DNA from 2 places in the Pleionea sp. WD8-19 genome. Region 1 is predicted to be linked to the other one. Evidence: riboswitches for the same ligand, from Rfam matches in the RefSeq annotation. Region 1 holds a riboswitch; the other holds the start of a gene.
The links. Region 1 has a riboswitch for cobalamin ahead of ACTUJY_RS10765 (ribonucleoside-diphosphate reductase subunit alpha). Riboswitches for the same ligand answer to the same signal wherever they lie in the genome.
Positions count from the first base shown of each region.

Region 2: it holds a riboswitch for cobalamin, as region 1 does, so the genes downstream of both, ACTUJY_RS06300 (TonB-dependent receptor domain-containing protein) here and ACTUJY_RS10765 (ribonucleoside-diphosphate reductase subunit alpha) in region 1, are expected to answer to the same signal.

Region 1 is NZ_JBUZOU010000007.1:177,365-182,778, reverse strand. Features, by position in the region: gene ACTUJY_RS10770 (ABCB family ABC transporter ATP-binding protein/permease) at 1-1,626, opposite strand, end outside; cobalamin riboswitch at 1,841-2,059, shown strand; gene ACTUJY_RS10765 (ribonucleoside-diphosphate reductase subunit alpha) at 2,469-5,273, shown strand; gene ACTUJY_RS10760 (ribonucleotide-diphosphate reductase subunit beta) at 5,284-5,414, shown strand, end outside.
Region 2 is NZ_JBUZOU010000004.1:85,307-90,720, forward strand. Features, by position in the region: gene ACTUJY_RS06280 (histidine phosphatase family protein) at 1-87, shown strand, start outside; gene ACTUJY_RS06285 (cobyric acid synthase) at 74-1,552, shown strand; gene cobO (cob(I)yrinic acid a,c-diamide adenosyltransferase) at 1,555-2,148, shown strand; gene ACTUJY_RS06295 (cobalamin-binding protein) at 2,145-2,966, shown strand; cobalamin riboswitch at 3,178-3,313, shown strand; gene ACTUJY_RS06300 (TonB-dependent receptor domain-containing protein) at 3,368-5,287, shown strand; gene ACTUJY_RS06305 (histidine phosphatase family protein) at 5,328-5,414, shown strand, end outside.

The DNA.
Region 1 (5,414 bases):
GGTATGGTTTTTCGCAACATGATTAATCGCTTTTAAAATAAATTGTTCCGACTTACTGTCTAGCGAAGATGTAGCTTCATCAAATAATAAAATGGGTGGCTTTTTTAAAATAGTACGAGCAATGGCGACTCGTTGCTTTTCTCCACCGGATAATTTTAAGCCTCGCTCGCCAACCAATGTGTTCAGTCCATCGGGTAATTGCTTAATAAAGTCGTCGAGATAAGCATGAGAAATTGCGTTTTTAACTTGTTCTTCAGAAGCCTCAATATTGCCATACCGAATGTTTTCTCCGATGGTGGAATTGAAGAGTACGGTATCTTGCGGAACAATGCCGATATTTTTACGTAAGCTGTTTTGTGTCACTTGATCAATGGGTTGATCATCAATCAAAATTTGTCCTTCAACGGGATCATAAAATCGATACATGAGTTTCATCAATGTGGATTTTCCAGCGCCGCTGCTGCCAACAAATGCGACTTTTTGCCCGGGTTGTATGGTCAAATTCACCGACTTTAATATTGATCGCTCCGCTTGATAATGAAAGCTGACATTACGAAACTCTATTTTTCCTTGGTGAACGACAAGTTCTTTCGCATTTTTAACGTCACTGATTTTGGGTGCTTGTCGTAACAGGGCAAACATTTGCTCGATATTGGCTAAGGAGCCTTTCATTTCGCGATACACAAAGCCAAGAAAATTTAATGGCATGAATATTTGCATCATAAAGGCGTTAACTAATACAAAATCGCCGAGCGTCATTTTGCCATCTACGATGTTATACGCGGCCAGCATCATCATCGATGTCATTGAAACGGCTGTTACCATTGATTGGCCACCGTTTAGTGCAAATAAAGTCAGGCGATTTTTACGGCGTGCTTGCTCCCAGTCAGCGAGATCCTGATCGTAACGATGCGCTTCGTAACTTTCGTTATTAAAATATTTAACCGTTTCATAATTGAGTAGGCTGTCAACGGCTGCCGTATTCGTTCTCGAGTCGGCTTCGTTGGCTTCGCGAACGTAACGAGTACGCCATTCGGTGGCTTTTACTGTCCAAAAAACATAGAGCACAATCGAACTTGCAATGATTACTGCAAACCCGATGTCGTAACTGTAAAGGAACACCGCCATAACCATCGCGATTTCCAGCAAGGTTGGCACAATATTGAACACCATAAAACGCAGCAGAAAACTGATACCCGAAGTGCCTCGTTCAATATCACGCGACAAACCGCCGGTTCGTCGATTTAAGTGAAAGTCTAAGTCGAGTCCATGCAGGTGTTTAAATACGGTAAGCCCAATACGGCGCATGGCGCGCTCGGTCACTCGACCAAACAATGTATCGCGAATCTCTCCAAACAATACGCTGGCTAACCGCACTGAGCCATAGGCAATGATGAGCGCAACTGGCACCGTCAGAATTTTTTCCAGGTCCGACTCGATATTCAGCGAATCCACCGTGTATTTGAGAATAAAGGGCATGCCGACACTGGCAATTTTGGCCGCTATCAGGCAGAGCAATGCGAGTAGCACACGTGATTTAAACTCCAACAAATAGGGAAGTAATTGCTTCAATGTGTGCCAACTGACTTGTTGATCGTCGTTTTGGGGAAAGTGACCTCTGCGCATGGACTCGCTTGATTCGATTAGTTGTTCTACTGAAAGTGTAGTGTAAACAGAATGACAGAGAATACCCATCATAAAATGTTTGAGAAGCGAGCACTCAATCAAAATATCGTTAAAACAATTTGCCAAAGCAAAAGATCACAATATATAGTATTAATGCTTTGGTTCAACTACTAGATAGTTGGTTAGGCTTTAAACAAAGTCGAAATGTTTGAACGAAACCTAGTCGAATATCGGTCGGTTGCTAAGAGGGAATCCGGTGCAAATCCGGAACTGACGCGCAGCGGTAACAGAGAACGAAAGTAACCGGTAAACATTGAGCAGCGAACAATGGGTTACAGGCACTGCAATTCACTTGTGGGAAGCCGTTACTTAAGGCGGAGTGATTCACTCCATACTCTGAAGTCCGAAGACCTGCCAAAGAAGAAGGGCCTGTTTATCTTTCATTGGTCGTCACTACTGGAGGTTATTTTTTTGTCCAGCAAGGCGGAGCGAGCGATTAATAGTTATTCTATTAACGCGACCGACAACGCGGCTGGGTGAAAAAATAGCCCCAGCCCTGCGGGTTGCGGCTAAAACTCCGTCACTCGTTGTTGTTCGTCGATTATTTGGAACGACCAAACCGCACTCCTCACGCCTAGATTGACGGAGTTTTAGACGCAACAGTGATGACTAATGAAAGATAAACAGGCCCTAAGCGCCTTCGCGATATTAAGGTGATTGGACACGTTGAGTTGAATAAGGTACTTTTGTCGGTGTCTTGTTGAGGCCGTCTCTTATTTGGCCGATATCCGTGTTCAATGGTGTCGCGTGGGTTTTCATAAACTTAAAGGACGCGACTCATCATGCATCAACACACATATTCCGACTTATCCCCAAGAGCACTCCCTTCGACTTTTCGGGTGATCAAACGCAATGGCGAAGCCGTCGATTTTGAAGTCGAAAAAATCGCTATGGCAATGACCAAAGCGATTCTGGCTGTAGAAGGTCAAAGCGCTTCTGGCTCATCGCGTGTACGTAACCTGGTTCAACAGATAACCAGCGATATCGTTGACCGGTTTCAGCGACAGTTTCCCAGTGGCGGTCAAATTAATATTGAAGACATACAGGATCAGGTGGAATTGGGTCTGATGCGCCAAGGTATGCAAAAAGTGGCGCGGGCTTACGTACTGTATCGCGAACAACATGCACACCACCGTCAAATGACACAAGCCGGTCAAGCCGCGGAACTTGAATCGAGTTCAGAATCCATTAATGTAGTGCTCGAAAATGGTGAGCAGCAATCATTACCCTTATCAAAAGTGGAGCAGTCTATTCATAACGCGTGTTATGGCTTCGAAGACGTTGATGCAGACAAAGTCTTTCAGCTGGCGAAAGCGAACCTTTATTCTGGGATCAAGCTCCGTGATGTGAGTACGGCATTGTTGATGACCGTGCGTCCTTTGATTGAGCAAGAGCCCAATTACTCTTACGTTTGCGCGCAATTGTTGAATCAAAATTTACAACAACAAGTCGCCGATTTTCTCGAGTTGGATGCAGCTGACGACAACCTCTACCTTAATGCCTTTCCGGCCACCATTGAAAAATCGGTGGTTTTAGAGTTACTGGATGAGTCGTTGTTGAGTTTTGACTTGACACACCTCGCTCAAGCGCTGCGACCGGAACGCGATCGTCAGTTTACTTATCTTGGATTACAGACACTTTATGATCGATATTTTTTGCACTGGCGTGAGACGCGATTGGAGTTGCCGCAGATTTTCTTTATGCGAGTGGCTATGGGGTTGGCGATTAAAGAAGACAATCCGAATCAACGCGCAATTGAGTTTTACAACTTGCTCTCTTCTTTCGACTACATGTGCTCGACACCCACGTTATTTAACTCCGGCACACGCCGATCACAACTGAGCAGCTGTTACCTCACTACCGTGGATGACGATCTGGAAAGCATTTATCAAGCGGTCGCGGATAACGCACAATTGTCAAAGTGGGCCGGTGGACTGGGTAATGATTGGACTCCGGTACGATCACTCGGCGCGCACATCAAAGGTACTAATGGCCAGTCGCAAGGGGTGATCCCGTTTTTAAAAGTGGTTAACGATACCGCCGTTGCGGTTAACCAGGGGGGCAAACGAAAAGGCGCTGTGTGTGCGTATCTCGAAACCTGGCATTTGGATATCGAAGATTTTCTCGAGTTGCGCAAAAATACCGGTGATGAACGCCGTCGAACACACGATATGAATTCCGCTAACTGGATCCCGGATCTGTTTATGAAGCGGGTGTTTGATGAAGAAGCGTGGACGCTCTTTTCGCCCAACGATGTGCCCGAGCTGCACGATCTTTACGGGTGTGCATTTGAACAAAAATATTGTGAGTACGAGGCGAAGGCCGAACGTGGTGAAATTCGGTTGTTCAAAAAAGTGCAGGCGAAACAGTTGTGGCAAAAAATGCTATCGATGTTGTTTGAAACTGGTCATCCCTGGATCACGTTTAAAGATCCTTGCAATTTGCGTTCGCCGCAACAACATGTGGGCGTTGTGCATTCTTCTAATCTGTGTACTGAGATTACTCTAAATACCAATGCGCAGGAAATTGCAGTTTGTAACTTGGGTTCAGTCAACTTGTCGCGACATATTAAAAATGCAGAGTTGGATGTGACGCGATTGCAAAATACCGTGCGAACCGCAGTTCGAATGCTGGATAATGTCATCGACATAAATTTTTACCCCGTGGAGAAAGCGCGTAATTCGAACTTAAAACATCGACCGATTGGTATGGGGCTGATGGGCTTTCAGGACGCGTTGTATTTGTTGAATATTCCGTATGCGAGTGTAGAGGCCGTTCAGTTTGCGGATCGGACCATGGAGCAAATTTCCTATTTTGCGATTGAAGCTTCGGCATTGTTAGCACAAGAGCGTGGTTGTTATGAAAGTTATACGGGATCCTTGTGGGAACAGAATATTTTTCCGATTGATTCTTTAATAGAGTTACAGCGTCAACGCGGAGAAGGCTATTGTACATTCGATACCGTTGCACATTTGGACTGGCAACCTGTTCGTAAGCTGGTACAACAATATGGCATGCGAAACTCGAATGTGATGGCCATCGCGCCAACCGCCACCATTTCAAATATCGTTGGCGTTTCGCAATCCATTGAGCCGACTTATCAAAACCTGTATGTGAAATCCAACTTGTCCGGTGAGTTTACCGTGAGTAACCACGCCTTGATCACCAGGCTTAAACAGTTAGGTCTATGGGACAGTGTGATGATCAATGATCTGAAATATTTTGATGGTTCCGTTCAACCGATCGAGCGCATACCCGTTGAAGTTAAGTCGATTTTTGCTACCGCATTTGAAATCGATCCGCGTTGGTTGGTGGAAGCCGGAGCACGTCGTCAAAAATGGATCGACCAAGCGCAGAGTTTAAACCTGTACATGGCGGAACCGTCCGGAAAAAAATTGGATAACTTGTACAAGACAGCGTGGTCGCGTGGACTCAAAACCACCTACTACTTACGTTCATTGGGTGCCACTCAGGCGGAAAAATTCAGTGTGAAAGATCAAGCTCCTGAAAACGCTGAGGAATCGATGATTGCGACTGAAGCGAAAGTCTGTTCTATTCTCGACCCCGATTGCGAAGCCTGCCAGTAAGGAGAAAATGATGAAAGCATTAAATTGGGATAACCCGCTCGCGGTTGCAATACCGCCTCTTGAAATTGAAACGGTAACGGAGTCGCAACCGACGAAAGTTGAAGAGTCATTTAACGATGTATTACCGCCGGTACGAGCGGA
Region 2 (5,414 bases), on a different contig from region 1:
ATTGAAATTTATCACGGTGAAAAAGGAAAACTCTTTCCACAATTAATCCAATTAAACCAGACGGAGCAGCTGAATGATCTTGCCTAATGGTTTGATGATTCAGGGCACCACTTCCGATGCCGGAAAAAGCATTGCCGTTGCCGGTTTGTGTCGCGTGTTAAAACGACGCGGCATTTCCGTTGCACCCTTTAAACCGCAAAACATGGCATTAAACAGCGCGGTGACAGTTAGTGGTGGAGAAATTGGTCGTGCACAAGCGTTACAAGCGATGGCCTGTGACCTTGAACCGGAGATCGATTTTAATCCCGTGCTACTAAAGCCCAGCAGTGATCGACATTCACAAGTTATTCTGCATGGTAAAGCGGTAAGCCAGCTTGATGCGAAGCAGTTTGGTAACATAAAAGAGCTCGCATTTGAAGGCGTGATGCAATCCTATCATCGACTGCGAAGTCAATTTGATGTGGTTTTAATAGAAGGTGCTGGCAGCCCTGCAGAAATTAACTTGAGGACCAACGATATTGCTAATATGGGGTTTGCCGAAGCGGCCAATTGCCCAGTGATATTTATCAGTGATATTGATCGTGGTGGTGTGTTTGCGCACCTGGTGGGAACATTACGTCTGCTTTCAGAAACAGAACAGCAACGCACCAAAGGTTTTATAATCAATAAATTCCGAGGATCGCTTAATTTATTGCAATCCGGGCTCGACTGGTTAGAAACACACACTGAAAAACCGGTGTTGGGTGTTTTACCTTATCTCAAACATTTAAAACTCGACGCCGAAGATGCCATTAATGCAGAGACTCATGAAGGCATAGGCAGTATAAACATTAAAGTGCCAGTATTTTCACGCATCAGCAACCATACTGACTTTGACCCTTTGCGTTGGCATCCCGATGTAAATTTGCAGTTTATTCCTCAGGGCGAACCCTTAACCAGTGCAGACTTGATTATTTTGCCAGGCAGTAAGAATGTGCGAGACGATTTAGCATTGCTGAAGCAACAAGGTTGGGATATCGATATCAAACGTCACTTACGTTACGGCGGCAAGTTGTTAGGAATTTGTGGCGGTTATCAGATGTTAGGCCAAAGTATTCACGATCCAAAAGGTATCGAAAGTAACGCAGGTTCAAGTGAAGCCTTAAACCTTCTGGAGTTTTCAACAACACTTTATCCTGAAAAACAATTGAAACAAGTAAAGGGTGAATTTCAAATTCTGGATCATCAAGGTGGCATTAAGGGATATGAAATTCATTGTGGTCAATCACAAGGAGAAGCACTGCAAAAACCCTTTGCCAAGGTCATCGATCAAATGGGTAACCGCTATAACGACGGCGTCGTATCCAGTGATGGACAAATTGTTGGCAGTTACCTGCACGGCTTGTTTGAACATCCCGACACTTTAAAAGCACTGTTACTTTGGGTTACAGGAAAATCAACTCAAACTATCGATTGGCATCAACTTCGACTGCAAGAACTGGATCGATTGGCCGACTGTTTTGAAGAACACTTGAACATCGAGCAAATTCTTTCGCTTAACATGAAAGGTTAAATATGGATAAAAACGAGAAACACAAAATTAAAGCACAAAAGCAAAAAGAAAAAGTGGACGCGAAAGTGGCGCAAGCAACCATAGAACGCGGTATTTTATTAGTCATTACCGGTAATGGAAAAGGTAAATCGACTTCCGGTTTTGGCACCGTCGCACGATGTGTGGGCCACGGATATAAAGCGGCCGTCGTTCAATTTATCAAAGGCAAATGGGATTGCGGAGAACGAAACCTATTGGAAAATCACGGCGTTCCCTTTGCAGTTATGGGTACCGGCTTTACCTGGAATACGCAAGATCGTGAAGGCGATATCGCCGCAGCAACTGAGGTTTGGCAAAAAGCCAAAGCGTTTTTAAATGATCCTGACATTCACCTGGTATTACTGGATGAACTTACCTACATGCTCGGATACGACTACTTGCCGAAAGACGAAGTGCTCAATGCTATTCGGAACCGGCCAGAAAACCAGTCCGTGATCGTAACTGGCCGTGGAGCCATTACCGAACTGCGTGATATGGCTGATACAGTCAGTGAAATTAAAGATGAAAAACACGCGTTTAAAGCGGGCATTAAAGCGCGTAAAGGAGTGGACTGGTGAGGCATTTTACTACACTACTTTTATTCCTACTAATAAGCGAGATCGGGTTCGCGAAACCAGCGAAGCGTATTATTGCCCTGTCCCCTCATTCTGTGGAATTGCTATACGCCATTGGTGCAGGTGAACGCATAATTGCTACCGTGGAATACGCGAATTATCCACCGGCAGCAAACAAGATTCCACGTATCGGAAGTTATACTGGTGTACAACTGGAAAAGGTATTGGCCCTAAAGCCCGACTTAATCGTTGCCTGGCGTACCGGAAACAAATCGGACGATTTAGAAAAATTGAAGTCCTTGGGATTAAACGTTATTTACACAGAACCGCAATCCATCCCGCAGATGTTAGAAGACGTTTTAGAGTTAGGGCAATACACCGGCAATACCGCACAAGCTCAAGCGCTTTACGATTCGGTCAACAAAGAATACAAAGACATCAAAGCTCACTATGCGGATAAACGTAAAGTCGAGGTGTTTTTTCAGTTTTGGCACGATCCCATGCAAACGCTCGGTCCTGATGCGTCGATAGCATCACTGGTGCGTGATTGCAATGGCGTCAACATCTTTGATGATGCCGTAAATGAATATCCGATGGTTTCTATGGAATCGGTACTTGTAAAAAATCCTGAAGTGATTATCATCCCGCACCAAACGGGCGATTTAGCGGCTAAAAAATCCATTTGGAACAATTGGCCGGAAGTAAAAGCGGTAAAACATAAGCACCTGTACGATATTCGTTCCGACTTTTTATACCGTTTCACACCCAGAACGTTAATTGGTTTAAAAGCACTTTGTAAAGCTATTGATTCAGCGCGATGATGCGAGTTGCGAGTTGCGAGTTGCGAGTTGCGAGTTGCGAGTTGCGAGTTGCGAGTTGCGAGTTGCGAGTTGAAAATCAAGACGTTTTGTTTTTTACAGTCAAGTGAAACTTGATGGTATTTGCTCGAAACTCGTCACTCGCTGCTCGTAACTGAATATTACCGCCCGACCGCGGTATATCCATCGGGATTAAAAGAGGTCAAATAACAAGGAAAGTGATTTACCACTGAGTGTTTCGAGTAAGAATTGAAATATAACGGGAAGCTGGTGTGAACCCAGCGCTGCCCCCGCAACGGTGATCATCAAATGATGTCAGCCCGGAGACCGGCTCAGTAATAGATTTAACAAAGAGACAAAAAAGTCTCGATTTACGCGCGGTGGGCGCATTTAGGGGAAACACCATGAAACCTACACTTATTGCCGCTTCGATAGCGGCGGCTTTTACTGCTTCTAGTCAGACTGTTTTGGCTAATAACCATGAAAATAAATTAATTATTACGGCCAATCGAGTTCAACAAGACATTCAAGATACGCTGGCAAACATTGAAGTTATTTCACGTGAAGACATCGAGCTAATTCAACCAGAGTCGATAACTGACCTGTTAGTCTCCGTGGCCGGGCTTGATGTTGTAACCCAAGGTGGAGCAGGACAAACAAGTTCTATCTTTGCTCGCGGTTCAAACTCTGATCACACGCTTATTTTAATCAACGGAGTTCGAGTCGGTTCAGCAACCGATGGCAAAAAAGCGCTTTCATCCATTTCGGTTCATCACATCGAACGAATTGAGATCATTAAAGGACCTCGTGCTTCCATCTGGGGTTCCGATGCAATGGGTGCCGTCATTCAAATATTCACCCGTAAATTTGATAACAGCGTGCACAATACAACTGTTAGTGCTGGCTCTAACCAGTTTCGTTCGGGTAGTTACAGTGTTGGATTCGGAAAAGAAAAGCTTAATCACAGCGTAACACTAAGTAGTGAGTCATCCGAAGGGTTTGACGTTCTTGATACTTCAGACCCTTCAACCACCACCCCAGACTCTCAACCTGACAAAGACGGTTATCGAAGAATGACCTTATCTTTTGTCGGCGATTACCTTCTGAGTGATGAGCTATCACTTAACTGGATCCTCTCTGCTAATCAAGGTAACAATGAGTTTGACAATGACTGGGGTGCAGACGAATCCGATTACAAAGATCATTTATTCAATATTGAATACACTTACGTAAGCGGCCCTTGGCAATCTAAGCTGGGTTACGGACAAAGCAGAGATTGGTCGCAAAGTTACGGCAATCAGACACTCTTAGAAGAAAACTCCAAATATGAAACTCGACGAAGACAACTGAATGCGCTCGTAGGCTACCAATGGACGACGGGGTTTCATCTCTTAGGAGGAGTAGATATAGTCGATGACACGTTGGATAGAACGACTATTGTCAATTGGGATTCGACAATCTATAAGCTAGACAACTCGAGTCGCAAATCCCATGGTGGTTATATTTATTCTTCATACCATAATGAAGCTATCATTTTAGAAACATCTGTTCGTTATGATGATATTGAAAACGGTGACACTGATACTTCTTTTACTACAGCAATAGGGTATCAACCACTGGATTTTCTAAACATCACAGCCAGTCGCGGCAAAGGATTTAAAGCACCTACATTTAATGATCTTTATTACCCTAATGTTGGCTCATTCGCTGGAAACAGTAGCCTGGTATCGGAAGTTTCCTACACAAATGAACTCGGTTTATCGATCCATAATAACAATTACTCCTTTGCTATTGCTCGTTACCAAACAGACTTTAATAATCTTATTGCCTTTGAAAACAACGAATTTGGTGTATTGCAGCCGTTTAATATAGAAAAGGCTTTCGTCAATGGTTATGAAGTTTCATTTCAACAGCGTATAGGATTTTTTAATCATAAAGTAGGCTATCATTATGTACATGCCACTGAAAAAGCAACGGAATTTGATGTTAATACGAATATGGATGTCAGTTTTAAGCGTTCTTTAGTGCGTCGCGCGGAAAAAATCATGAGCTATCAAGCGGGCTTAGAGTTCGAAAAGCTGGCATTAAGAGCGCATTATCAATATGTCGGTGAACGACCTGATACAGATTATAGTACCTGGCCATCAACTCGCATTTCTTTGCAAAGTTATACACAGCTCAATCTTTCAGCCAATATCTTTTTAAATAAAGACTTCACTGTATCACTAAAAATTAGCGATGCTCTTGATAAATCACCGGAAAATGTACTCAACTATCGTTCACCCGGACGACAAAGTTTTATAAGTGCAAATTACCAATTTTAACTTTTAACAATGGGCTAAACCAAGATTTAGCCCGTTTACTATGAAACTTATAACAACTTTCTACCTAGCCCGTCATGGCGAAACCGAATGGAATCGAATAAAACGGTTACAAGGCCAACTCGACAGT